3 regions of the Rummeliibacillus sp. TYF005 genome follow, and region 2 is predicted to be linked to each of the others. Evidence: riboswitches for the same ligand, from Rfam matches in the RefSeq annotation. Region 2 holds a riboswitch; each other region holds the start of a gene.
The links. A riboswitch is a leader RNA that binds a small molecule or an ion and turns the genes downstream of it on or off. The one in region 2 is predicted to bind S-adenosylmethionine.
Positions count from the first base shown of each region.

Region 1: linked by a shared signal. The riboswitch ahead of CW357_RS12270 (O-acetylhomoserine aminocarboxypropyltransferase/cysteine synthase family protein) and the one ahead of CW357_RS11680 (bifunctional homocysteine S-methyltransferase/methylenetetrahydrofolate reductase) in region 2 are both predicted to bind S-adenosylmethionine.
Region 3: linked by a shared signal. The riboswitch ahead of CW357_RS15385 (hypothetical protein) and the one ahead of CW357_RS11680 (bifunctional homocysteine S-methyltransferase/methylenetetrahydrofolate reductase) in region 2 are both predicted to bind S-adenosylmethionine.

Region 1 covers NZ_ML122565.1:40,857-48,971, forward strand. Annotated here, with positions in the region: gene CW357_RS12260 (NADPH-dependent oxidoreductase) at 1-699, opposite strand, end outside; gene CW357_RS12265 (DASS family sodium-coupled anion symporter) at 820-2,292, opposite strand; SAM riboswitch class I at 2,580-2,695, shown strand; gene CW357_RS12270 (O-acetylhomoserine aminocarboxypropyltransferase/cysteine synthase family protein) at 2,831-4,126, shown strand; gene CW357_RS12275 (homoserine dehydrogenase) at 4,468-5,454, shown strand; gene CW357_RS12280 (MerR family transcriptional regulator) at 5,625-5,855, opposite strand; gene CW357_RS12285 (response regulator transcription factor) at 6,182-6,880, shown strand; gene CW357_RS18290 (hypothetical protein) at 6,855-7,019, shown strand; gene CW357_RS12290 (sensor histidine kinase) at 7,021-8,115, shown strand, end outside.
Region 2 covers NZ_ML122563.1:24,480-32,594, reverse strand. Annotated here, with positions in the region: gene metH (methionine synthase) at 1-2,108, opposite strand, end outside; gene CW357_RS11680 (bifunctional homocysteine S-methyltransferase/methylenetetrahydrofolate reductase) at 2,089-3,948, opposite strand; SAM riboswitch class I at 4,107-4,205, opposite strand; gene CW357_RS11675 (class A sortase) at 4,360-5,019, opposite strand; gene CW357_RS11670 (protoporphyrinogen oxidase) at 5,134-6,519, opposite strand; gene CW357_RS11665 (Na+/H+ antiporter) at 6,737-8,115, shown strand, end outside.
Region 3 covers NZ_ML122582.1:2,310-10,424, reverse strand. Annotated here, with positions in the region: gene CW357_RS15390 (dicarboxylate/amino acid:cation symporter) at 49-1,302, shown strand; gene CW357_RS18360 (hypothetical protein) at 1,327-1,497, opposite strand; gene CW357_RS15385 (hypothetical protein) at 1,865-2,224, opposite strand; SAM riboswitch class I at 2,345-2,447, opposite strand; partial or broken gene CW357_RS18915 (LysE family translocator) at 2,677-3,266, shown strand; gene CW357_RS15375 (helix-turn-helix domain-containing protein) at 3,335-4,114, shown strand; gene CW357_RS15370 (hypothetical protein) at 4,271-4,690, shown strand; gene CW357_RS15365 (KTSC domain-containing protein) at 4,926-5,147, opposite strand; gene CW357_RS15360 (hypothetical protein) at 5,307-5,804, shown strand; gene proC (pyrroline-5-carboxylate reductase) at 5,932-6,726, opposite strand; gene cyoE (heme o synthase) at 7,025-7,972, shown strand; gene CW357_RS15345 (hypothetical protein) at 8,048-8,115, shown strand, end outside.

The DNA.
Region 1 (8,115 bases), on a different contig from region 2:
GTCTTTGATAAAAGGACGGCGTTGTTCGATAAGAAAATCAGCCATTTGTTTTGTCCAATTAGCCATCTTCTTGTTAGAAGAACGACTTGCATAATATGTTTCTAATGTTGCGTCATATTCATCTAATAGTTGATCATACTTTTCTACATCATAATTATTTTCATGCAGTATAGCATTTAAAGGTAAACGTGGTTTTGTTTCGTTACGTTTCGTAGGTTTACCAATTGTCATAGCAAATAACGGGAAGACATAGTCTGGTAAATTAAATAATTCGCTAATTGCTTCTGGTTGATTTCGCGCCCCACCAATATAGCAAATTCCATAACCTTCTGCCTCTGCTGCAATAACGAAGTTTTGCGCAAATAAGGATACATCTGCTACACCGGCAAGGACATTTTCAGCCGAATCCGCTACAATTTCAACACCTTGCTTTTTACCAGCAATTTGTAAACGTTTGAAATCTACGCAAAATAGAAAAGCTGCGCCAGCTGTTTGGAATTGAAACGCATTGTTTGATAGTTCGCCAAGTTTTTGTTGTTTCTCTTCATCCGTTACCCAGATAACACTATAAGCTTGGATAAAGTGTGAAGTTGCTGCCATTTGAGCAGTTTCGATTAAATCATACACGACTTCTTTAGGGATTTTTTCACCAGTATATTTTCTTACAGATGTATGACTACGTAATAGATCTTTGACCACTAAATGTCACTCCTTTATAGTAGGTATCATTTTCACTATACGGGATTTTATAGAAAGTTACTACTGAAACAAATGGCGAAGAGGTTTTAATACTCTTCGCCATTTCACTAATTGTAAGTTTTAAAGCAAACCAATCCATTTCCAGTAGGTTGCACTAAATATTAAAATGAGCAAATACCCTGCAATAGTAATTGGGATACCTGATTTTAAGAAATCTTTGACAGTAAAGGCTCCGGTACCGTAAGCAAGCATATTTTGAGGTGCACTTACAGGTAGTAAGAAGCCAAAACTAATAACAAACTGTTGGATGATTACAAATCCTACATTATTAATATTAAAATCAATAGTTGTTGTTAGTGCAATAAAAATTGGAATTAATGCTGAAGATAGACTGGTTGCACTTGCGAAACCAAGGTGAATTAGAATATTAAATAATGACACTAAAGCAATTGTTGCTAAAATTGGCATATGTTCTAAGCCAAGTGAACCGAATACTTTAGTAGAAAGCCATTGAGCACCTTGTGTATCAAGTAATATTGTACCGAGTGAGATACCTACTGCAAATACAATAATAGTACCCCATGGAATAAGACCTTCTACTTGTTTCCAATCAAAGACACCAATTTTGGGGGCTAATAATACTGCGATAGCAATAATTGTAACAGTTGTCGTATCAAATGGGTGTAGCTTTCCTTCAGTAGCCCAGAAGAATAATAAAATTAAAGAAATAATAATTAGACGAATTTCAGCGGATTTGACAGGTCCTAGTTCTTTTAACTGGGATTCAATCAATTCCTTGCCGCCTTCAATTTTTTGAGTTTCAGGTTTAATCAGATTAATCATTACAAAGAATAGCACGATGGACATAATAATTGAGAATGGTGCTGCGTATATAAACCATTGGCTCCAGGAAATATCCGTATTAAATTCTTTATTGATAAAACTCAATGCGACCATATTTTGCGCAGCAGCTGTCTTAATGCCAACATTCCAAATAGATACAGCTTGTACAGAAGTTATGACTAATAATGCAGCTAGTTTACTATCTTTTGGTAGGCCGAATGCAGCGACCATACCTAGTAAGATGGGCACAACTGCTCCTGCCCGAGCTGTGGCACTTGGTACGAAAAATGCTAATATAATCGAAACGATGATTGCTCCAAATACGATATTTTTAGTTTTTGTACCGACCAGGGATAAAATCCATAAGGCAAGTCGCTTATGTAAATTTGTTGCTTGCATGGCAGCAGCTAAGAAAAGAGCAGCAGCCACTAATGCGACGGCAGAATTGCTAAAACCACCTAAAGCCATTTTCAAAGCATTAGCTGTACCATACTCTAGTGAAGGATCTTCAAGAGTGGGTGCTAATCCGATTGATATTCCAGTAATTGCTATAATCATGGCTGCACTTACTGGATAAGAAACAGCTTCTGTAACCCATAAAATAACGGCAAATCCAAGAATTGCTAAACTCCTTTGACCAGCTACGGGTAAATTTCCGCTGTTTGGCCAAAATGTCATGATTATTAATACAGCAAAAGCAAGTCCTATCCATAGAGGTTTTAAATTCTTTTTCTTTTTAACTTCCTCCATAATTATCATTCATTTCCTTTATCTCCATTATAAGGCTGTGCTTATTGATATAATGTGCATATATATGTCGAAAAAAGGAAAATTTATGAAATACTTTATTTGTAAAGTACACGTTTATCTTATGAAGTAAGATTAAAAAGATAGGAAAATATTGTACTAGTGATTCTTACAAAAAATATAATACAAGAAATAAATCCCTTTCAAAATGATTAATTATTCAGAAAGTTGTTGACTTTTATTCTATTTATCTTCTATACTTACCTCAACAAGATGGAATAAAAAAATAACCTTTATCAAGAGCGGCGGAGGGATAGGCCCTGCGATGCCCAGCAACCAGTAAGTTTATGAATACTTGCTACGGTGCTAATTCCTACAGATTCTAAGCGAGTCTGAAAGATAAGGGGAGGAAATGCTAATCAACCCTCTTCTTACGTGAAGAAGGGTTTTTATTTTTTATAAGCATTGGAATAATGACTTTATAAAAACCCTTTAACACACCTCCGTTTTCCATCTAAAAAATTTTTAGGAGGAATTTAAAATGACAGAATTACGTAAAGAGACTTTAGCAGTTCATGGTGGTCAAACACCAGATCCAACAACAGGAGCTATTGCAGTACCTGTATACCGAACAACTGCATATAAATTTAAAGATTCTGAACATGCACGTAAATTATTTGCATTAGAAGAACCAGGCAATATCTATTCTCGTATTATGAACCCTACTGTAGATGTATTTGAAAAACGAATTGCATTACTTGAGGGAGGTACAGCAGCAGTTGCTTTATCTTCAGGGATGGCAGCTATCGCATTTTCAATATTGAACATCGCACGTGCAGGTGATCATATTGTATCCGCATCTAGTATTTATGGAGGAACTTATAATCTATTTGCGAACACGTTACCTCGTTATGGTATTACAACAACATTTGTCAACGAAAAAAATAATGATGAGTTTGAAGCAGCTATTCAAGATAATACAAAAGCTATCTATGCTGAAACCATTGGAAACCCAAGTCTTTCAATCGTAGATATTGAAGCATTAGCAAAAATTGCACACAAACATGAAATTCCATTAATCATTGATAATACATTTGCTTCACCTGTAGGTTGCAATCCAATTGAATTTGGTGCAGATGTTGTTGTTCACTCTGCAACAAAATGGATAGGCGGTCATGGTACAACTATTGCTGGGGTAGTAGTAGATGCCGGTAAATTTGATTGGACACGTGGTAAATTCCCTGATTATACAGAGCCAGATGAATCTTATCATGGTTTACGTTACGGTGTTGATACAGCAAATGCAGCATTTGCAACTCGTTTACGCGTTCAATTATTACGAGATTTTGGACCAACACTTAGCCCTGACGCTGCGTTTAATTTACTCCAAGGATTAGAAACTTTACATTTAAGAGTTCCATATCATAATGAAAATGCAAGAAAAGTGGCAGAATATCTTCGTCAAAATGACCAAGTAGAATGGGTGCATTACAATGGATTTGATGATAGCGAATTTGCTGCAAATGCTAAAAAATACTTGAAAAATGGTTTTGGATCTGTCCTTACTTTTGGTATTAAAGGTGGACGAAGTGCTGGTCGTCAGCTTATTGATAACATTGAATTATTCTGCCACGTGGCGAATGTTGGGGATGCTCGTTCTCTAATCATTCATCCTGCTTCTACAACACACCAACAATTAAGTCCAGAAGAATTGAAAAAATCTGGTGTTCCGGAAGAATTAGTTCGTCTGTCAATTGGTTTAGAAGCTGCGGAAGATATAATAGAAGCACTAGAGGCCGCATTTGCGAAAGTCGGTAAACCTGAAGAGGCAAAATAAAACTGGATTCGGGAAGCAAAAGTTTAAAGAGTGATGCGTTAAACACGTTCACTCTTTTTCTCTTATATAAATTGGCTTTTTAAAAATAATCTAAAAATTCGATAAAATCAATGATGTAAGCGGTTTTCATGACCTCTCAGAAAAAACAATTGTCCTTCTCAGAAAGATTTTTCTTGTAATCTGTCCGTATGTGAGCTAAAATCAACTTTAAGTTCAGTATTTAAAGATTTCTTTACATGTATAGGTCACATGTTAATGATAGATAAATCACAAATTGAATGCGTATGAAGTGAACATATGTATTTCACAATATAAAGAAGAGAAATTTGGAGGCGAATGATATGACAACAGTGAAGGTAGCGATTCTTGGTTTCGGTACAGTTGGTCAAGGTATTTTTCGTATAGTAAATGAAAAACGAAAGCAATTCAAAGATACTTTAGGAGTAGATATTGAGATTGTTAAAATTCTTGTAAGTAATGTGAATAAGCCGCGTTCACATGCTCCAAAAGAATTATTAACAGATAAATTTGAGGATATCTTAGCAATTCCAGATTTAGAAGTGGTTTTTGAGGCAATTGTTGGAGAAGAGCCAGCTTATAGATATTTATCAAAGGCGATTGAAAAAGGATGCAATATTATTACTGCGAACAAAGTAATGTTTTCTAAATACGGTTTAGCTTTACAAGAGAAAGCGAAAAAATACGGCGTTCAAGTTGGTTATGAAGCGACTGTAGCTGGTGGAGTACCAGTTATTAAGACAATGCAAAATATCCTTCGGGTGAACGAAGTAAGTCATATTCAAGGGATTTTAAACGGCACTTCAAACTATATCCTTACTCAAATGCGCAGTGAAGGATTACCATTCGATGAAGCGTTACAAGATGCACAACGTTTAGGCTATGCAGAAGCTGACCCATATAATGATATCTCGGGTCAAGATCCATTCCGCAAACTTATGATTTTAAGTGCATTAGCATTTGGTGAACAACCTAATTGGGATGATGTAGATATTGTAGGTATTACGGAAATAACAGCTGAACAAGTTGAGGAAGCAAAAGAAAAAGGTTTGCGTTACAGACATGTTGGAGATGTTCGTCGTGATGAGACAACTGGTGAAATTATTGCAACAGTAGGACTTCAATTAGTAGGACCAGAACATCCGTTATATAATATTGAAGGTGTTAATAATGCAGTTGCGTTTGATACAAACTATATTGGTACACTTACACTTGTAGGTCCAGGTGCAGGTATGTTCCCTACAGCGAGTGTAATGGTGGAAGATTATGCAGACATGTTAGTGAAATCACCAGCAACAGTTACAATTTAAGTTATTAACTCGTTGTATCATTATTCATAAATCTAATCTACATATATTGTGGGGAATAGCGAATAACGGCTACGAGGTTGAGCAATAACAAAGCCACGAAAATTTTACAATCAGTAAAATTTTCGTGGCTTTTCATTTTAAAGGTCATTATAAACCAATCCTATATTAAATTAGTCTTCGTCTTTAATATCAATATCTTCAGGAATCGGCGTATTTTTCCATATCTCAATTTCTTCCTTAATCTGTTGAAGCTGCTCGAAGTAACGATCAAATTGATCACTACTGATTAAAAACTGTTCACCATCATGAACAGAACGAATGCGGCCTTCCAACACATAACGCATTACTTGATATTCAGGCATAGAGATATCTTTTGCTGTTTCTGCAACCGTTTTGTACATAATGTTAGGCCCCCTTGGCCTTATTATAATAGAAGAAAATAGTAACCTCAACTTTCTGAATATATGATAAATTGGAGAAGGTAGAATAATTATGGAAAAATTTAAAATTTAATTTTAGGAAAAGGGACTACAAGTGTACAGTTTCAGTTTGTACTATACATATTTGTCTAATCAGCTGTAATCCTTTCTGAAAGTAGGTACTATGCAAACATTTTTAACAGAAGATAAAATCTTAAGAATTTCTTCATTTTTATGATGACTACTTTTTAAGATTTAGTTTGTAAAATAAATTTTATAAAGAAAAACAACGGAATGAGGTGTTAAATTTGAAGCCTTATACAATTTTAGTAACAGATGATGACCAAGATATACGGGATGGTATTGAAATCTATTTGAAAAATGACGGATACAACGTATTAAAGGCAGCAAATGGTTTAGAAGCACTTGAATTATTAATGGAGCATGAAGTACATTTAATCATTTTAGATATTATGATGCCGAAACTTGATGGAATTCAAACAACATTTAAGATACGAGAAGAACGTAATATTCCAATCATTATGCTTAGTGCCAAGGTTGAAGATACAGACAAAATCCATGGACTATCAGTTGGAGCAGATGACTATGTAACAAAGCCTTTCCATCCATTAGAACTTTTAGCGCGTGTAAAGTCGCAATTGCGACGTTATGTTAAATTGGGAACCTACAACAATGATCAGCAAGGAAAAGTCATTGTAGGAGGCTTGGCGTTAGATACTAATGCAAAAGAAGTCTTATTAGATGGTGAACCGATAAAGTTAACGAAGATAGAATATAACATTACAGAATTATTGTTAACAAATGCCGGACGGGTTTTCTCTATTCCAGATATTTATGAACGCGTATGGAATGAGCCAGCTTACAATGCTGAAAATATAGTTGCGGTACATATCCGTAAAATTAGAGAGAAAATCGAGGTAGATCCTAAAAATCCGAGATATTTAAAGGTGGTATGGGGAATTGGTTACAAAATTGAAAAAGCATAGTACGCTCATTTGGTCACTTATTGCATTAGTCATTGCAATTTGTAGTCTATTATATTGTTTAACGTTTATTTTCCATTTCATCGATTTTAACTTTAGTAGAACATTTGGGCAGCTTACACGTGTGATTGGAGGAGTATAATATGAGAAAATTTCAAAATACCGTCTTACTTTCTCTAATCTGTATGATATTAATCAGTGTATATACGCTATTAGAGTACGGTCATCAATATTTGATGAAAAACTTTTTTGAATCTGAATTTTTTCAATCTGAATATCAAAATTTTACAGACCAATTAGGCCCTCTCGTATTAAATCCTTTAGATGCTGATGAGGCAAAAAGTAATATTAAGGTATCAGATAAAGAGATAGAGGAATATCGCAATTATAATGGCACTTTAAGTGAACAAATTACAAATATTAACGAGCAATATCAAGATAAAATTGATGAAGCGAAAGATTCAAAGGTTACCTCAGTAAAAAATGCATTAATCAAAGATAGGGATAAGAAGATTCAAGATATTACAAAAAACTTTGAAGATGATGATTATGTCCGAGATAAAATTATTAAAATAAAAGAAAAGAAAATTGATAGGTATGTGAGTGATTTAGAAAATCGGAAACAAGATTTTTTAAAACAATATGATTATTTCACCTATAAACTAAAAGAGGTGTCAACAGGGGACACCTTTAGTGTTGGGAACTTAAAGAATACAGCTATATATATAAAAAAATACGATGGACAAAAGAAAATATTAAAAACAGAAACAATTAGTACTGAAGATTCTATTGATGATGAAAATTGGAATGCAGCAGAAAGTGATTCTCCGGATATATCGTATGATATTACAAATACTGCACAAAGAAATTTTCATCAATATTTAGGTGAAATTCATGTTGATAAAAATGCGTTTTTAAATTCAAGCTCGTATCAGGAATATAAGAATTTTAAATTTCGTCAAATAGTATTAGGAATAATATGGGTTTTAGGGTTACTATCGATTATCGTATTGTTTTGGATCAAACCATTTCATGTTGAAAAAAACGGCAACCATTTTTTACTACGTACGATAAGAAGATGGCCGATTGATGTTCGTGCGCTATGCTTATTTATCACAGGAAACGTAATCATTATTGAAATATCCGGGTTGTTGAGTCGTTTTATTAATATACCCCTTTTTGGGGGAAGTCTTTCCAACTTAATCGAATTCGTATTGGGTACAATCATTTTTTATTTA
Region 2 (8,115 bases):
ATGAAGTCTTCAAGGAATGATACCGCCGCTTTCATAACCCCTGCAGATTGCAGTACTTCCGCAACAATAAGCTGGTTATCGTTGAAAAGTTTACCTACAGTAGCCATCCCATCCATAAGAGGTCCATTAATAATATCTAACGGTGTATCATATTGTTTCAAAGCAGCTTGTAAATCCGGTATTAACCCCTCTTTTGTACCTTCAACTATATAATAAGCTAAACGTTCTGGAACTGTTTTAGGAATATCTGCTTCTGTTTTTTCCTTCTTTTTATCACGATAGAAATCTGTAAACTTCGCTAATGTTTGATCTGTTGTTTTAAATAGTAAATCATTTGCTAATTGTTTTTCATTATCAGGGATAGAAGCATAACGCTCAATCTTTTCTGTATTAACAATGGCATAGTCAAGACCTGCTTGTGTACAGTTATAAAGGTACACAGCATTTAATACTTCACGTCCAACTGGCGGTAACCCAAATGAAACATTACTAACACCAAGAATTGTTAGAGCTCTTGGTAGTTTTTCTTTAATTAACCGAATCCCTTCAATTGTCTCAACAGCTGATCCTATATACTGCTCATCACCTGTTCCAACTGGAAAAACAAGTGGATCAAAAATAATATCTTCTGGTGCTATTCCCCATTGGTTAACGAGTAAATCATAAGAACGTTCAGCTATCTCTAACTTACGATGTCGATCAACCGCCATACCTTTCTCATCAATTGTGCCAACAACAATTGAAGCACCATATTTTTTGACGATTGGTAATACTGCTTCAAAACGTTCTTCCCCGTCTTCTAAGTTAATAGAATTGATAATTGCTTTTCCTTGTGAGTATTTTAGTGCTTCTTCAATTACCTTTTCATCAGTTGAATCAATTACAAGAGGTACCTTAACTTTTTTCACAACTTCTTGCATAAAGTTCTTCATATCTTCCAATTCATCACGATCTGGATTTGCTAAACATATATCTAGAACATGCGCGCCATTCTTCACTTGAGCACGAGCAATTTCTGATGCTTCTTCATACTTTTCCTCTACAATAAGTCGCTTAAATTTACGAGAACCGATAACATTTGTCCGTTCACCAACAAATAGTGGACGCATAGAATCGTCATAAACCAATGAATCAATACCAGATACTACATGACCATGCTCATGATCAGGCTTCTTGCGTGGTTTTTGGTCTTTGACAACCTCTCGTATTGCTCGAATATGATCTGGCGTTGTTCCACAGCAACCACCGACTAGATTTAACCATCCTTTATCTGCAAAGCCTGCAAGTTTTTTTGATAAGGATTCTGGGGTTTCATGATAATGTCCTTCTTCATCAGGGAGACCAGCATTTGGATAACAGCTAACATAACTTGTTGCAATTTCAGACAAAGAGCGCAAATGATCTGTCATAAATTCAGGACCTGTTGCACAGTTTAATCCAACTGATAAAGGATTAATATGTTCAATTGAAATATAAAATGCTTCGATTCCTTGACCAGCTAGTGTTGTACCCATAGGTTCAATTGTCCCTGATATCATCACAGGAATCTTTTTATGTAGCTCTTCAAAAGCTTGCTTAATCCCTAAAGTGCCCGCTTTGACATTTAACATATCTTGACTTGTTTCAAGTAGAAGAACATCCGCTCCGCCTTCAATTAGTCCTTTCGCTTGTACATAGAAATCATGTTGTAACTCATCGAAAGTAATACCACCCGTTACTGAAAGTGTTTTGGTAGTTGGGCCCATAGAGCCCGCTACAAAGCGCGGCCAATCGGGAGTTGAAAATTCGGCCGCCGCTTTTTTTGCAATTTCTACTGCTCTTTTATTGATTTCCTCTGCTCTATTTCCTAAAGAATATTCATTTAAAACAACTGGTGTCCCGCCAAATGTATTTGTACTAATAACATCTGAACCTGCTTCAAGATAAGCACGATGTATCGATTCAACAACATCTGGTCGAGTAATATTCAAATATTCATTACACCCTTCATATTCCTCTCCACCAAAATCTTCCGCTGTTAAATTTGCATTTTGCAACATCGTTCCCATGGCACCATCTAAAACTAAAATGTGATTTTCAAGTCGTTCTTCAATGAGATGCTTTGACATAGTTGCTTTCATCCTCTCTCTTGAAATCTAATTCGCGTATATAGTTCATTAACTCAATTGACATATCATAACGCATAAATGGTGTGATTAAATAGATTCCATTAAACAATTCGGCCGCTGTATCAATCAGCTCTTTTGCAATAGCAATTCCTTCAAATCTCGCGGCTTCCTTATCTTCACCTGTCGCTCTCATACGTTCTAATACTTCTTCAGAAAGCTTAATACCCGGCACTTCATGATGCAGAAATTCCGAATTTCTTACACTTGTAAGTGGCATGATACCAATGAATATAGGCGTTTCTAAATGTTTTGTTGCTTCATACACTTCAATAATTTTTTCTTTACTATAGACAGGTTGTGTGATGAAATAATCTGCACCCGCTTCGATTTTTTTCTCTAACCGACCAACTGCACGCTCTACTACACGTACATTAGGATTGAATGCTGCAGCTACTGAAAAATTCGCTTTTTTCCGGAGTGGCTTTCCAGAAAATGAAATACCTTCATTCAATTTTTTTATAAGTTGGAGAAGTTCAATACTAGAGACATCATATACACTTGTTGCGCCTGGAAAATCCCCTACTTTGGATGGGTCGCCTGTAACCGCTAAAATATCATGAATGCCCAACGCATTTAACCCCATTAAATGTGATTGCAAACCGATTAAATTCCGATCACGACAGGTTATATGGGCAAGAGGGCGAATATTATTATTTAGCTTTAATATTGATCCCATCGCCATATTACTAATTCGCGGTGAGGCAAGTGAATTATCTGCCATGGTCACAGCATCAGCTCCAGCTTCATATAAAGCCTTGGAACCTTCTATAAACTTTTCGATTTCCAAATGCCTTGGTGTATCAAGTTCCACTATAATAGAACGTTCCTTTTTCGCCTTCTCATGAAGTGGCTTATAACTTTCTTTTGTAGCTTCTTTAATCAATATGACTTCTTTATGCTTAACTACTTTATGCTGAATTGGTGGTAGATCTGCCAAACGGTGTTTGACCGCTTCTATATGTTTTGGTGTTGTTCCGCAACATCCACCAATCAACCTTACTCCCTGATCTCTTAGCAATACTGCGGATCTGCCAAAGTATTCTGCCTCAGATTCATAAACTATTTTGCCATCTTCAACATCTAAAAGGCTTGCGTTAGGATAAGCCGAAAGAAAGGCTTTTGATGGGAGTTCTACATCTTCAAAGGCTTGGATAGTATGGTGTGGACCTAAGCGACAGTTAACGCCTACGATATCAGCGCCGATTGCTTCTAATTGGTGAAGAGCATCATTTAATCGTAAACCATTTTGCAAAATACCTGGTTCATGCATCGATACTTGCGAAATTATTGGAACATCAGTGATTCTGCGCAAATGCTTTACTGCTGCCTTTAATTCATCAAAATCATAATAAGTTTCAAGCAAAAGTCCATCCGGATTACCAGCTAGTAGAATTCCTGCCTGTTCATCCAACGACCGAATGATTTCGTCTAAAGTCGCATCACTTTTTCGAATACCCCGAATACCACCGATTGTCCCTAAAACAAACTGTTCCCCTTTTGAAGCAACTTTTTTTGCAATCTGAATGGCACTCTCATTTATGGCTTTCACAGAATTTTCAAGACCATATCGTTCTAATTTAATAGCGTTTGCTGTATAAGTATTCGTTTGAATAATGTCTGCACCTGCATCGATATATTGTTGATGGATATTCTCAATAACTTCTGGCTTTTTAACATTTAATTCCTCATAACAATAGTCGATTCCATACGAATATAATAATGTTCCCATTGCACCATCTGCAGTTAAAACTTGCGATTGAAGTTTTTCTAAAAGTCCCATACTGTCCTTCCTTTCTTTTCTACCGTAGTCCTACCACTCGGTATTATTTTCCACATTGAGCTTGTGAGAAAAATCGATGTGGGAATTTCATCAAATTTAAAATAAAAAACCTTCTTAACAAAAAATAAGAAGGTTTTAGAATGCATATTGATTGCTCCTTCTTATCTACAGGATTACTCCACTGGAATTAGCACCTGACCAATTGGCTGGTTGCTGAAGCTTCATAGGGCCAGTCCCTCAGCTTCTCTTGATAAGAAATAATATTTAATTTTTAGAATAATTAAAAGAATCATACTCCTTAATATACTTTTCGTCAAGGACATATGAAAAAATGAGTTACATTTGTATTTTTTATAATTGCAACTCATTTTACGGTTGTAAAAGGAAAGACTTTTAGTAAGCTATAAAAATTTATTTTAGCTTAAAATAGCTCGTATCATCAGTATATGTTTCTTTCTTAATGAGTTTTCCGCGAATAATCATACGTTTTTCACCATTATAGTTACAGGTGACAAGTGTGATTAGCTTTTCATCTCCTTGATCTTGAATCACTTCTACTTGTGTTGGCTTGACGATAAACATATCAGAAATTTGATATTCGTATATATTTCTGAAATCTGTAATATAAACTTTCATACCTTCTTGTGCTTTTGTTAATGGGCTAAATAAGGTTTTACCATTATTCATATTATGCCCAGCTAAAGAGTAATTTCCTTGTCCCATAACTTGATCTTGTTTCATCGTTCCTGCACCAACCGTTAAATTAATATTTGAAATTCCATAGACGATTGGTAATTGCATATGAACATCCGGTACACTAATTGCTCCAATTGCATGTACATCTTTCTTTTTCGTTTGGGCATTAAGTACATCTTGTAAACGAATATTTTCCACCTTTGCAAAATCGAAAGTTGCCTGTGGTGTTGTCTTTGCTTTTTCAATATTGGTCTTTTGGATTGTTTCCTTAGACATGTTATCTACCAACAATACCATTATTGGTTTTTGAAAGGTCAATACTAATCCCGTAAAGAGTAATAAAATACCGAGCACTAAACTCAACTTTCTCATCATTTTATAAACCTCTTTCTTTTTTCTTATCTTTCCATGTTACATAGTGAGTTCCAATATTACAATAAAAAAAGACCAAGAGAGAGATTAGCTCTTGGTCATAGAAACTTAGAATTATTAAATTGATTGGATAATTTTTTCTGCTGTGTCTTGTCCGTTTTTAATGCAATTTCCAATGCCTACTCCATAATATGAGCATCCTGCTAAAATAACATGTGGATATTTTTCTTCTAATTGGGTAGTCAATGATTTTACCGTTTCTGCATGTCCCATACCATAGACAGGCATTAAATCATTCCATTTTGTCACATTTACAACAGCTGGTTCGCTATCTAATTTTAATGATTTCTTAATATCTTCCAATGCTATTGCAGTTAACTCTTCTTCGTTTAAATGTTTGAGCTTATTGAATATAGGATTTGAGCTTTTATAAAATAGACGGACAAGTAAATTACCCGATTTAGATGTATGGTTCCACTTGCGACTTGTCCAAGTACAAGCATTGCATTTTACATCACTATTTTTTGATACTATATAGCCCGTACCATCAGCTGGTAGCTTTTCATCAGGAATATTAAATCCTACATAAATGGTAATAATAGAAGCATTATGAATGGTATTTAGTTCTTCATCAATTCTTTTGTCTTTTAATATCTTACTCGTTACTGCATGTGGGGTTGCTAATACAATATAGTCGGCGATAATATTTTCATGTTTATCAAACGAACATATATATCGGTCATCACTTTTTGTAATATTCGTCGTTGCTAGACCTTTTATAATTTCTACATCTGTTAACGTTTCTTCTAAGCGATCAATCAATTGTGAAAGTCCATTTTTAAAAGAGATAAACTTTTTGTCTGATGACTTTTGGAATTGCTCACGGTTTGCGCCAAACCCTTTGATAATACTGCCATATTGTTCTTTATAATCTAGTAAATATGGTAATGTAGATGCCATTGTTAACTTATACAAATCACCTGAATATACACCCGATAAAACAGGAGCAATTTGCTTTTCGACTAACTCTTTTCCTAAAAAGTATTCAAGAAATTCACCAATCGAGCTATCCTTTGTGAAACGGTCATTCGGTAAATCTAAGTCTTTTAATGCTTCTTTTTTTCCCTCTGGTGAAACTAGTGTACTGCTATTTAATGATTCGATGCTTGTAGGGATCCCAAATACGCTATCAGCAGGGATAGCATGTAATGTATTATTCGTATATATATATGATATACCCGTGCCATTATAAACGAGGTCAGTTTCTAATCCAATTTCTTGGACAAGAGGCAATACACTTTTATGGCGGGCAACGATTGAATCAGCACCTGTTTCCATGATGAATCCATGGTTATGCTCCGAATGTATTTTGCCTCCTAGATATTCATTTTTCTCTATTAGCACAAGATTTATATCTAAATTTTTTTCTCTTTTCTGTTTTTGTAAATAATGCATAGTGCAAAGCCCAGTAATGCCTCCGCCAACTACAACAACTGTTTTCAAGTTGTCCAACTCCTTTATATTCACGAGATTATTCGATTCTTGACAAATCTTAGTATAATCTTTCATATCAATGGATGCCATGATTTTGGTCACAACAGTTTAAGTGATTTATGACGATTTTTAGAAAAATGGATATTGTTTGTAGAAATTATTTTAATATCTTATTATTTTTAATTAAGGAGTGGAAAAGTTCCACTTACATAGCGAGGATGATGAGATGGATTTATTGATGATTATTCTATTGCTAATAGGTTGTTTGCTTATTTCAAATATAATAGGGCACTACTTACCTTTTATTCCTACAGCTCTTATTCAAATTGCTATAGGAGTTATATTAGCACTTTTATTTAGTAATATTACATTAGAACTTGAAACAGAATGGTTCCTTTTGCTGTTTGTCGCACCACTTTTATATAATGATGGTCGTAATTTTCCCCGTGAAGAATTATGGAATATGAAGATGCCTATTTTGGGCAATGCCATTATTCTAGTACTAATTACAACTTTAGCCGGTGGTTACTTTATACATTGGTTAATACCTTCTATACCTTTAGCTGCTGCATTTGCACTAGCAGCCATACTTTCTCCTACAGACCCCGTTGCTGTAAATGGTATTGCAAAGCGCATTCAAATACCTGAGAAAATTTTAAATGTTGTACGTGGGGAATCATTGATCAATGATGCCTCAGGACTAGTAGCATTTAAATATGCAGTTGTCGCTGTCGTCACTGGCTATTTCTCTATTAAAGAAGCGTTATTAAATTTCTCTTACACATTTTTAATTGGCGGAATTTTAGGTTTAGTTGTCGGTACTATACTAACGCAAATCCGTTTTTCATTACGCCGTGCTGGTATTCGAGATGTTATTTTCCATACGCTTTTGCAATTGTTAACACCATTTATCGTCTATCTTGTTGCAGAAGATGTCTTCCATGCTTCAGGTGTTATTGCAGTTGTCGTTGCTGGTATTGCTCAAGCTTTAGTTAAAGATAAGACGGAGATATTACTAGCAGAAGAACAATTACTAACTGAAAATACATGGTCGATTGTCTTATTCATCCTAAATGGTATTGTATTCCTTTTACTTGGTTTGAATATTCCTTCCTCCATGGAAGAATCGATTGAAAATACAAGTATCAATAACTGGAAGTTAATAGGATACGCACTTGCAATTGGTATTGTCATTCTAGGGATACGTTTCCTTTGGTCTCATTTCAATGCTATTTACTCATTTAAAAAAGGAAATGATGATCAGCCAACTTTGAAAAAAAGCTTACTTAGTAGCTTCGTAGGAGTTCGGGGAGCTGTTACTATGGCTGGTGTATTATCATTGCCATTCATCACGGAAAGTGGCTCATTTTTCCCCGAGCGCTCATTGATTTTATTTCTAGCTTCGGCTGTAATCTTATTTACGTTAATCGTTGCAACAATTTTCCTTCCTATCCTTATTGATTCAAGCGAAGTTGGGGATGTTATCGAAAAACAGCACAATTTCAATGAAGCAAAAAAGCAACTTTTACTTGTATCTATTAATCGAATTCATCGTGAAATGAATGATGATAATCGTAATATAGCTTACCAACTGATTGGAGAATA
Region 3 (8,115 bases), on a different contig from region 2:
TAGATACAAAATTTATTGAATATTCTTTTAAGTTAAAGGGGGAAATTTATGAAATTAGCGAAGCACATTTTAATAGCACTTATTTTGGGGGCAGTTGCAGGTCTTGTGATGAACTTATCAATGCCCAACGCTTTTACATCTATCGACAAATACTTCTTGACACCTCTCGGAACGATTTTCATAAGCTTGATCAAAATGCTGGTTGTTCCACTCGTTTTCTTCTCTATTGTTTTAGGTACTGCGAATATTGGTGATCCTAAAAAACTTGGTAAAATTGGTGTGAAATCAATAGCCTTCTTTTTAGCTACAACAGCTATTGCTATAACAATTGCCATTATACTTGCTTCCATTATAAAACCGGGTACGGTAGGCACATTTAATACAGAAGGTTTAAGCTATGAATCTCAAGAAGCACCAGCAGTTACAGATACGTTATTAGGGATTATACCGACTAATCCTGTAGCAGCATTTGTAGAAGCAAACATGTTGCAAATTATTTTCTTCTCGGTATTCATAGGGATAGCTTTAGCATTTTTGGGAGACCGAGTAAAGTCTGCTTTAAAGGTAGTTGATGAGGCTAATGAAATTATGCTGTATTTAGTATCATTAGTTATGAAATTTGCACCATATGGTACATTTGGTTTGATCGCTTCTGCGATTGGTAAACAAGGATTTGATGCGATTAAAGCAATGGGACTTTATATGATTGTCGTTTTAGTCGCATTAATCGTTCACTTTGTTTTGGTTTACGGTGGTGCGCTTAAATTTTTGGCGAAAAAGAATCCAATTCAATTTGTGAAGGATTTCTTCCCGGCCATGACGGTTGCGTTTAGTACTTCAAGTAGTGGTGCAACATTGCCGATTTCTATGAAATTAGCTCAAACTAAACTAGGTGTCCCTAAATCTATAAGTAGTTTCGTTCAGCCGCTAGGTGCGACAGTAAATATGGATGGAACAGCCATTATGCAGGGGGTTGCAACTGTATTTATAGCACAAGTATATGGAGTCAATCTTACTATCACAGAATTAGCGATTGTTGTCATCATCGCAGTTCTTGCAAGTATTGGTACAGCAGCAGTGCCTGGAGCTGGTCTAATCATGTTAGCAATGGTATTAAATGCTGTGTCATTACCAGTAGAAGGAATTGCTTTAATAATCGGTATTGACCGAATACTTGATATGGCTCGTACGGCAGTAAATGTGTCAGGAGATGCTGTATGTGCAATGTACGTTTCGCAAACTGAAAAAGGTAGCGAAGAACAATATACAGAAAATGAAAAATCACTACCTCAAGCACAATAAGGCGGGGTAGCGAAAAATTTCAGATTAATGAAGAACAACTAAGTCCTTAATCTCTTCATAGGTTAAGGACTTTTTCTTTGGTTTCTTTACTTTATTAGCCAATCCACGCAAAACGATGGGGAATCCACGTATTTTGGGATCCAATCCACGCAGATCAGGGTTTAATCCACGCAATCGAGCATCCAATCCACGCAATTCAAAATTGAATCCACGTTCCGGACAATTTAGGTCATCCGTAAGTGCATCAAAGAAAAGAAGGAGATACTCCTATTAAGCGCGACAGATATTTCATTAGATTCAAAAAAACTATCCGCGATAAGTAGTCTTGAACTATCAAGAATGATTAGAAATCCAATCCACGCAATCGAGCATCCAATCCACGCAAATCAGGGTTTAATCCACGCATTTAGGAATCCAATCCACGCAATCGGGAGTTCAATCCACGCAAATAGAAATTGAACCCACGTTCCGGACAATTTAAGTCCTCCGCGAATGAATCAATCCAGAATGAAACAAGGGAACACTCCAAGCTTAGCGGGTGTTCCTTTGTTTACGTTACAGATTATTTTGATGTACAAATCACTGTACGGTGCCCGTGAGGAAATACATGTTTCATATAATTTCCTGAGGTTACTGGAATCTTGAGACCTTTTTGTTCTAAAATCATCCAAATTGTTCGGTCTAATGCAAAGATTTCTTCCTTCATCAATCGGTTTATCTGACTTTTTTTGAAAGCCAATTGATATGTCTTTCTTTGGAACTTAACTGTCATGTAGTAATGGGGCAATGTTTTGACTACTACTTCACATACATCTCCATTTTCGGATAACTCTTGTTGAACACAATTTCCAAGATGTTTGAAAAAATCCTTTGCTGATAGATGTTGAATCATTTGTGTTCGAATAAGACTACTGCTGTTCATTTTAGATTCTCTCCTTTTTTATGAGCCAAAATGGTCTCTATTTCAATAAGGTATGAAGAGAAAAAAATAAACCCCTCTACTGCAGTTGTGAATGCAATAGAGGGGTTCGCTAAATCCCGTTCGTTATCATTCAAAGCACTGCTTTGCTGGATGAAGCACCTTACCGCTTGGCAGGTTGCTGTGAAGTCAATGAGCCAGGACTCTCGTTCACTCTCGATAACCTTATTAAATTAGTGCTATTGTAACATATTATATTTATGGATACAAGGATAATTATTGGTTTTTTGTTGATATCAGGTATTCTATGGTTTTTAAATTTACAATAGTTTGAAAATTCAGCTAGAAATAGTGCTGATTGTCGTGTACACTCGTTATTATCTATTAATGTATGGTTAATGGCAAAAATATAAGGGGGAATAAGAGTGGTAGATTTTTTTACTTTTCTTAAAGGAATGCTTATTGGTTTTTCGATTGCAGCTCCTGTTGGTCCAATTGGGATTTTATGTATTCGTAGAACGATCGCCTATGGTAGAGTAGTTGGGCTTTTTACAGGATTGGGAGCAGCAACGGCGGATGCTCTTTATAGTATATTTGCCGTATTTGGCTTGACTATTGTCACGAATTTTTTAATAGGTCAACAATTTTGGCTTCAATTAATAGGGGGGATTTTCCTTTGCTATTTAGGCGTTAAAACAATGATGTCAAAAGCTTCAGTGCAATCAGCAAAAGCACAAGGAACAAAAATTTGGAGTGCGTATATTTCTGTTTTTTTCTTACCATCACAAATCCGATGACAATACTATCGTTTATAGGAATATTCGCCGGTCTAGGATTTTCAAATAGTCAAAGTAACATCATTTCATCGTCCCTACTAGTATTAGGAGTTTTTTTAGGCTCTGCTTTTTGGTGGCTACTCCTTAGTTTTGTTGTGAGTTTAGTTAAGGAGCGGATAGAGTATAAAATGCTATCTGTGATTAATCGAATTTCGGGCCTCATCATTTTGTTGTTTGGTATAGCTTCCCTTACTTCTTCATTACAATAAAATTTTGTCCGATTTTCCTTCCTACTTTCTATGTAATTAGTAAATAGAAAGAAAGTAGGTAGATGTAAATGGCGCGTTTTGACTATTTAGCAACGTATGTCATATTTGAAAGCGTACAGGAAATGGACGAACATGTGGAATGTCATATTCGAAAAAATTTTTATGAATTAACGGAATCAGAAAAAGCTGTGTTATATAAAGTCGCATCGCATGCACTAGATTACCCAGGGGTATGTCATCTAAAAGCAAAAACAATCGCAGAATCTTTAGGAATATCTATAAGAACCGTTTTTCGAAGTTTAAAACATCTTGAAGAACTTCAGATTATTCAACGTATACATACAAAAAAGATGAATGGCATTAAAGGTGCCAACATCATTTTAATTTTATCTTCGCATGACACATCGAGCGTGTCACATCAAGAGAAAGCCGAAAATGCATGTGAGCGTAAGGATGAAGCAACCAATTTTCAAAAGGAACCATCTAATTCTCTTAACCAAAAACATTTATATGTAAAACATACCTATCCGATGCTAAATTCATCATTAAGAAATCGTATCTTCCATCATCTAGCTGCAACTACTGGTGAAACGAAGGCGACAAAGAGATTTCTAAGCGTAATCCAAAAACAACTCAAGCCATTACTAAAATGGGAAGTATGGCAAACTCAAAAAATGAAACTTGAAGAGATCGGGTTCACTCTTTTTAAAGAAGTTATTCAAAAAACAAAAAAATGCAACATCAAAAACCCATTTGGTTATTTATATTGCAGATTAAGCAAAAAATTGGATGATGTGATGATGGAAATGATAGAAACATATGCAGCTGAAGCAAGGGATGGTCATTGAAGTAGAGTAAGTGAATAGGTACTGCTTGAAGCTTATCGATATTATATTTAATTTTTGAAAGGTGGTAATACGTTAGATATCTTTATAATATTTGGATGAATTTTGTACAATAAAGCGGATAAGTATTGATTCAGTTGTCAGATAGGGGATGATGGGATGAAAAACTATTTTACATTAGCATTTATTGTTGCATTAATACTTGGGGCGATTACGTATTGGAATTTCTACGAGAATAAAATAGATGGAAGTTCGGAAAATAGCGTATGGAAAGCCGAATATGTAGAAGAAAAGATTGGTGGAAGTTCTATAGGATGGATAGCAAATGTCGATCAAAAAAATGATGAAAAATTGACAGTGAAGAAGCTTGAACTTATAAAAAACGGAAAAGTAATGGCTGAGCAAACAGAGTTCAAAGAGTTTAAAGATATTAATGGAAAAAACTACACACTCCATCCTTTTTCGTATCCCGAATTGTATGGAGGAGACGCACCAGAAAAAGAAGATTCCTATCATGTACGGATTATATGGGAAGATCATGCGAATAAAGAACATACGGATGAGATTGAATTGAAGTGAGAATTGCATAGGGATTTAGTAAAAATTAATAAAAACAAGACGGTTGCGTTAGTCCGTTTAATTTGAAAAGGAAACTTAACAAAAAAGGACTTCTTTTAATTATGTTAATAATTTAAGAGAGCCAAAATAAATGAGAAAAGTCATGTTACAACCGTTTAATGAATAAAGTAATACTTGTAGTTAAAAGAAAAGCCTCAATACCATAAAGGCATCGAAGCTTTAAGCTATACATACGTTAAGACTGATTTTGCAATCGTACAAAACGATATTTGTCTTTTATAAATTGTTTGAAATAACGTCCTGGTGAATCGGCTTCCATTAGACCTTTGTAATACAATTCTGGAACTCCGTAGTATTCGAATACACCATCTTTGATAAATTCAATTCTTAAAATCATCGCACTAGAATTATAGCCGACAGAAGCCAATTTAGAAGAAGTAACCGCTTTCATTTCCATAGTAATTCGCCTCCAAAGTTTTCAATATAACTGTTGTGAAAATAATAATAACAGATATTAAGTAAAAATGAAAGCGCTTACTATAAAGATAGTGTAAAAATTTGAAATTCACATTTTAAACGAAAGAAATCTAATATAATAAGAGAAGGGGGGATGATGTTGAAAATAAAACAGTTTATTACTTTTTTAATCATTTCGAATTTATTGACCCTTGGATTTGTTTGTTATTCAATTGTTCAACATAATTTTCAACAAGAATCTTATTTCTTAGATGAAATTCAAGCGCCTCTCGTCCAACTACAAGCTACGATTAATCACCAAAAGGAAAATAATTGGAAAGACCCAGAACTCATTTCATACCAAGCTTCTACTATTCAAAACTCTCTTGAGAAAGTGTTAGATAAATCACATTTTGCACATTCAAAATTGACGGAACATGAACAGTCCAATTTACTTCAAATAAATAAAGCCCTACAAAAACTGCCACAAAATACGGAGTACACAATAGCCAATTGGAAGAAAGAAGATCAACAGAAAGCCATAGCATTGGAGAAGGTATTAAAAAAGGCAAAGTTATCAAAAGATAACAGTAATCATGTAGATTATAAGGAATTTATGAAACAATGCAAGATTGTTGCGAATGAATTAAAGGAATAATCGGTATGTATGAAAAAGGCTGCTCAAAAATTAGAGCAGCCCTTTTAATCAGATGGGGTAAGTCCTAACAAAAAGTGTAGAAGCAGGTTAACGCTTGTCTACCTAAAGTAATTGTAAGAAATCTATATTATGAAAGAGTGTGATCTTTTTCAATAACCGCATTTACAGCGTCAAAAATAGTGCTTTCAAATTGATCGTTTTGAAGTGAAGTTACGCCTTCAATTGTTGTTCCACCAGGTGAGCATACTTGGTCGACAAGTTCCCAAGGATGTTCACTGCTTTCCATAATCATTTTGGCACTGCCGAATACAGCGCTTGAAGCGATTTCAAGTGCACGCTTCTTATCCATTCCTGCCCGAACCGCTGCTCTTGCCAATGAATCGATATACATATAGCTAAAAGCAGGGGAGGCACCAGCGATTGCAGAAAAGACGGTAAACTGTTCTTCTGGTAATTCAATCATGGAGCCAATTGTATTAAATAAGTTTGTGACCATTTCTTTATCTGCATTTGTTGCATTTTCGGAAGCACTAAAGCATGTTGTAGATGCCCCTACAATTGCATTAATATTTGGCATGACACGAATAATAGATGTAGCTTTAGGTAAATTCGTTTCTAAATAGTCGATAGATTTTCCAGCAGCAATCGAAATGACTACTTGGTTTGGAGATAAGTACTCATTTACTTTTGGCAGTAACTCATCAAACGTTTGTGGTTGAACTGCAAGAATAATGACATCTGCTTTCATCACTTCTTCTAATGTCGAACATCCTGAAATTTGATACGCATCGACTAATTTCTCTGTTTTATGTGAAGAGCGATTGAAACCTAAAATATATGAAGCATTAAATCGCTTACTTTGAACCATTCCTTTAATAATCGCAGTGGCCATGTTTCCAAGCCCGATAAAACCGTATTTCAATTTATATGACACTCCTATCAAATACTCTTTTCAAATTATATTAAGTATAAAGTGTAAATCTAGTTTTGGGTAATATTTTATACTAGAGACATTTTAAACAAAGAAAAGGAAGCAAATCATGTCATTATTGTGACAGGGGAATTTTAAATATGTATATTATGTTAAAGTTTTGGTATGATTAAAGCATTGTTTTAATTTTATCTGATAGGCAATCCATTTCAATAACTATGAATTTTTCTCAATTAGTTGTTATAATATAGTGGAGCTCTTGCTATGAAAAGGAATGAAAAATGAAATAATGGGTAGTGACACAAAACGAGACCAAGCATCACAAGATACAGCTGTCACTGTATCGAAGCCATCTATCTCAAAAATTTTAGCGATGACTGTCAAAACAGGTATTATAAAATCGAATCTTATTACAATGATTGCCGGATTAACGCTAGCACTTTATAAATATGAGTTGAATCCACTCGATAAATGGCTTGATATTATTTGTGCGATTATTGGTTCTGCATTAGTAATCGCTGCTGCAGGGGCATTTAATAATATTTACGACAGAGATATCGATGCTATTATGAATCGAACGAAAAAACGTCCGACGGTAACTGGTGATATACAGATCAAATACGTTTGGATAATCGGTATTGGTTCCACAATTATTGGGCTTTTAGCTCTTTATATCGCAACACCTTTAGCAGCGTTGCTTGGGCTTACTGGACTTTTCTTTTATGTATTTCCTTATACAATCTGGACAAAACGTCATACTGTATACAACACCGAAGTTGGGAGTATCTCTGGAGCAATGCCTCCATTAATCGGTTGGGCAGCGATTCATCCGAATATTATGCATCCAGCTATACTAGGGCTATTTGTCATCTCACTAATCTGGCAAATGCCTCATTTCTATGCCATTTCTATTCGCAAGTATGACGATTATCGTGCAGCAAATGTTCCGATGTTACCAGTAGCCAAAGGGATGAAACGAACTTATATTACAACGAATATCTATTTAATCCTATTAACTGCCAGCTGTTTATTGCTTGGCACATTAAGTAAAGGGTTAATGCTCGTTGCTTTACTTTTAAGTATTATTTGGCTTGTGATGAATATTTATGGTTACCATAAAAAAGAACCAAAGAAATGGGCAACTCTATTATTTGTCTATTCTTTGCTTCATATGACAATTCTATTTTCAACGGTGATTATCTATTCAATCGTTGGTTTATTTTTAAAATTACACTAAAAAACCTCGACATTTTCTTTTTGGAGAATGTCGAGTTTTTTTATGATCTGGTATGTATAAAAGGAGTTCTACATAATGAAATATTTAAAACTTTTTATCTTTATTTTTATTTTCATATTTTCTGCCCACTACTTGCAGGCTAC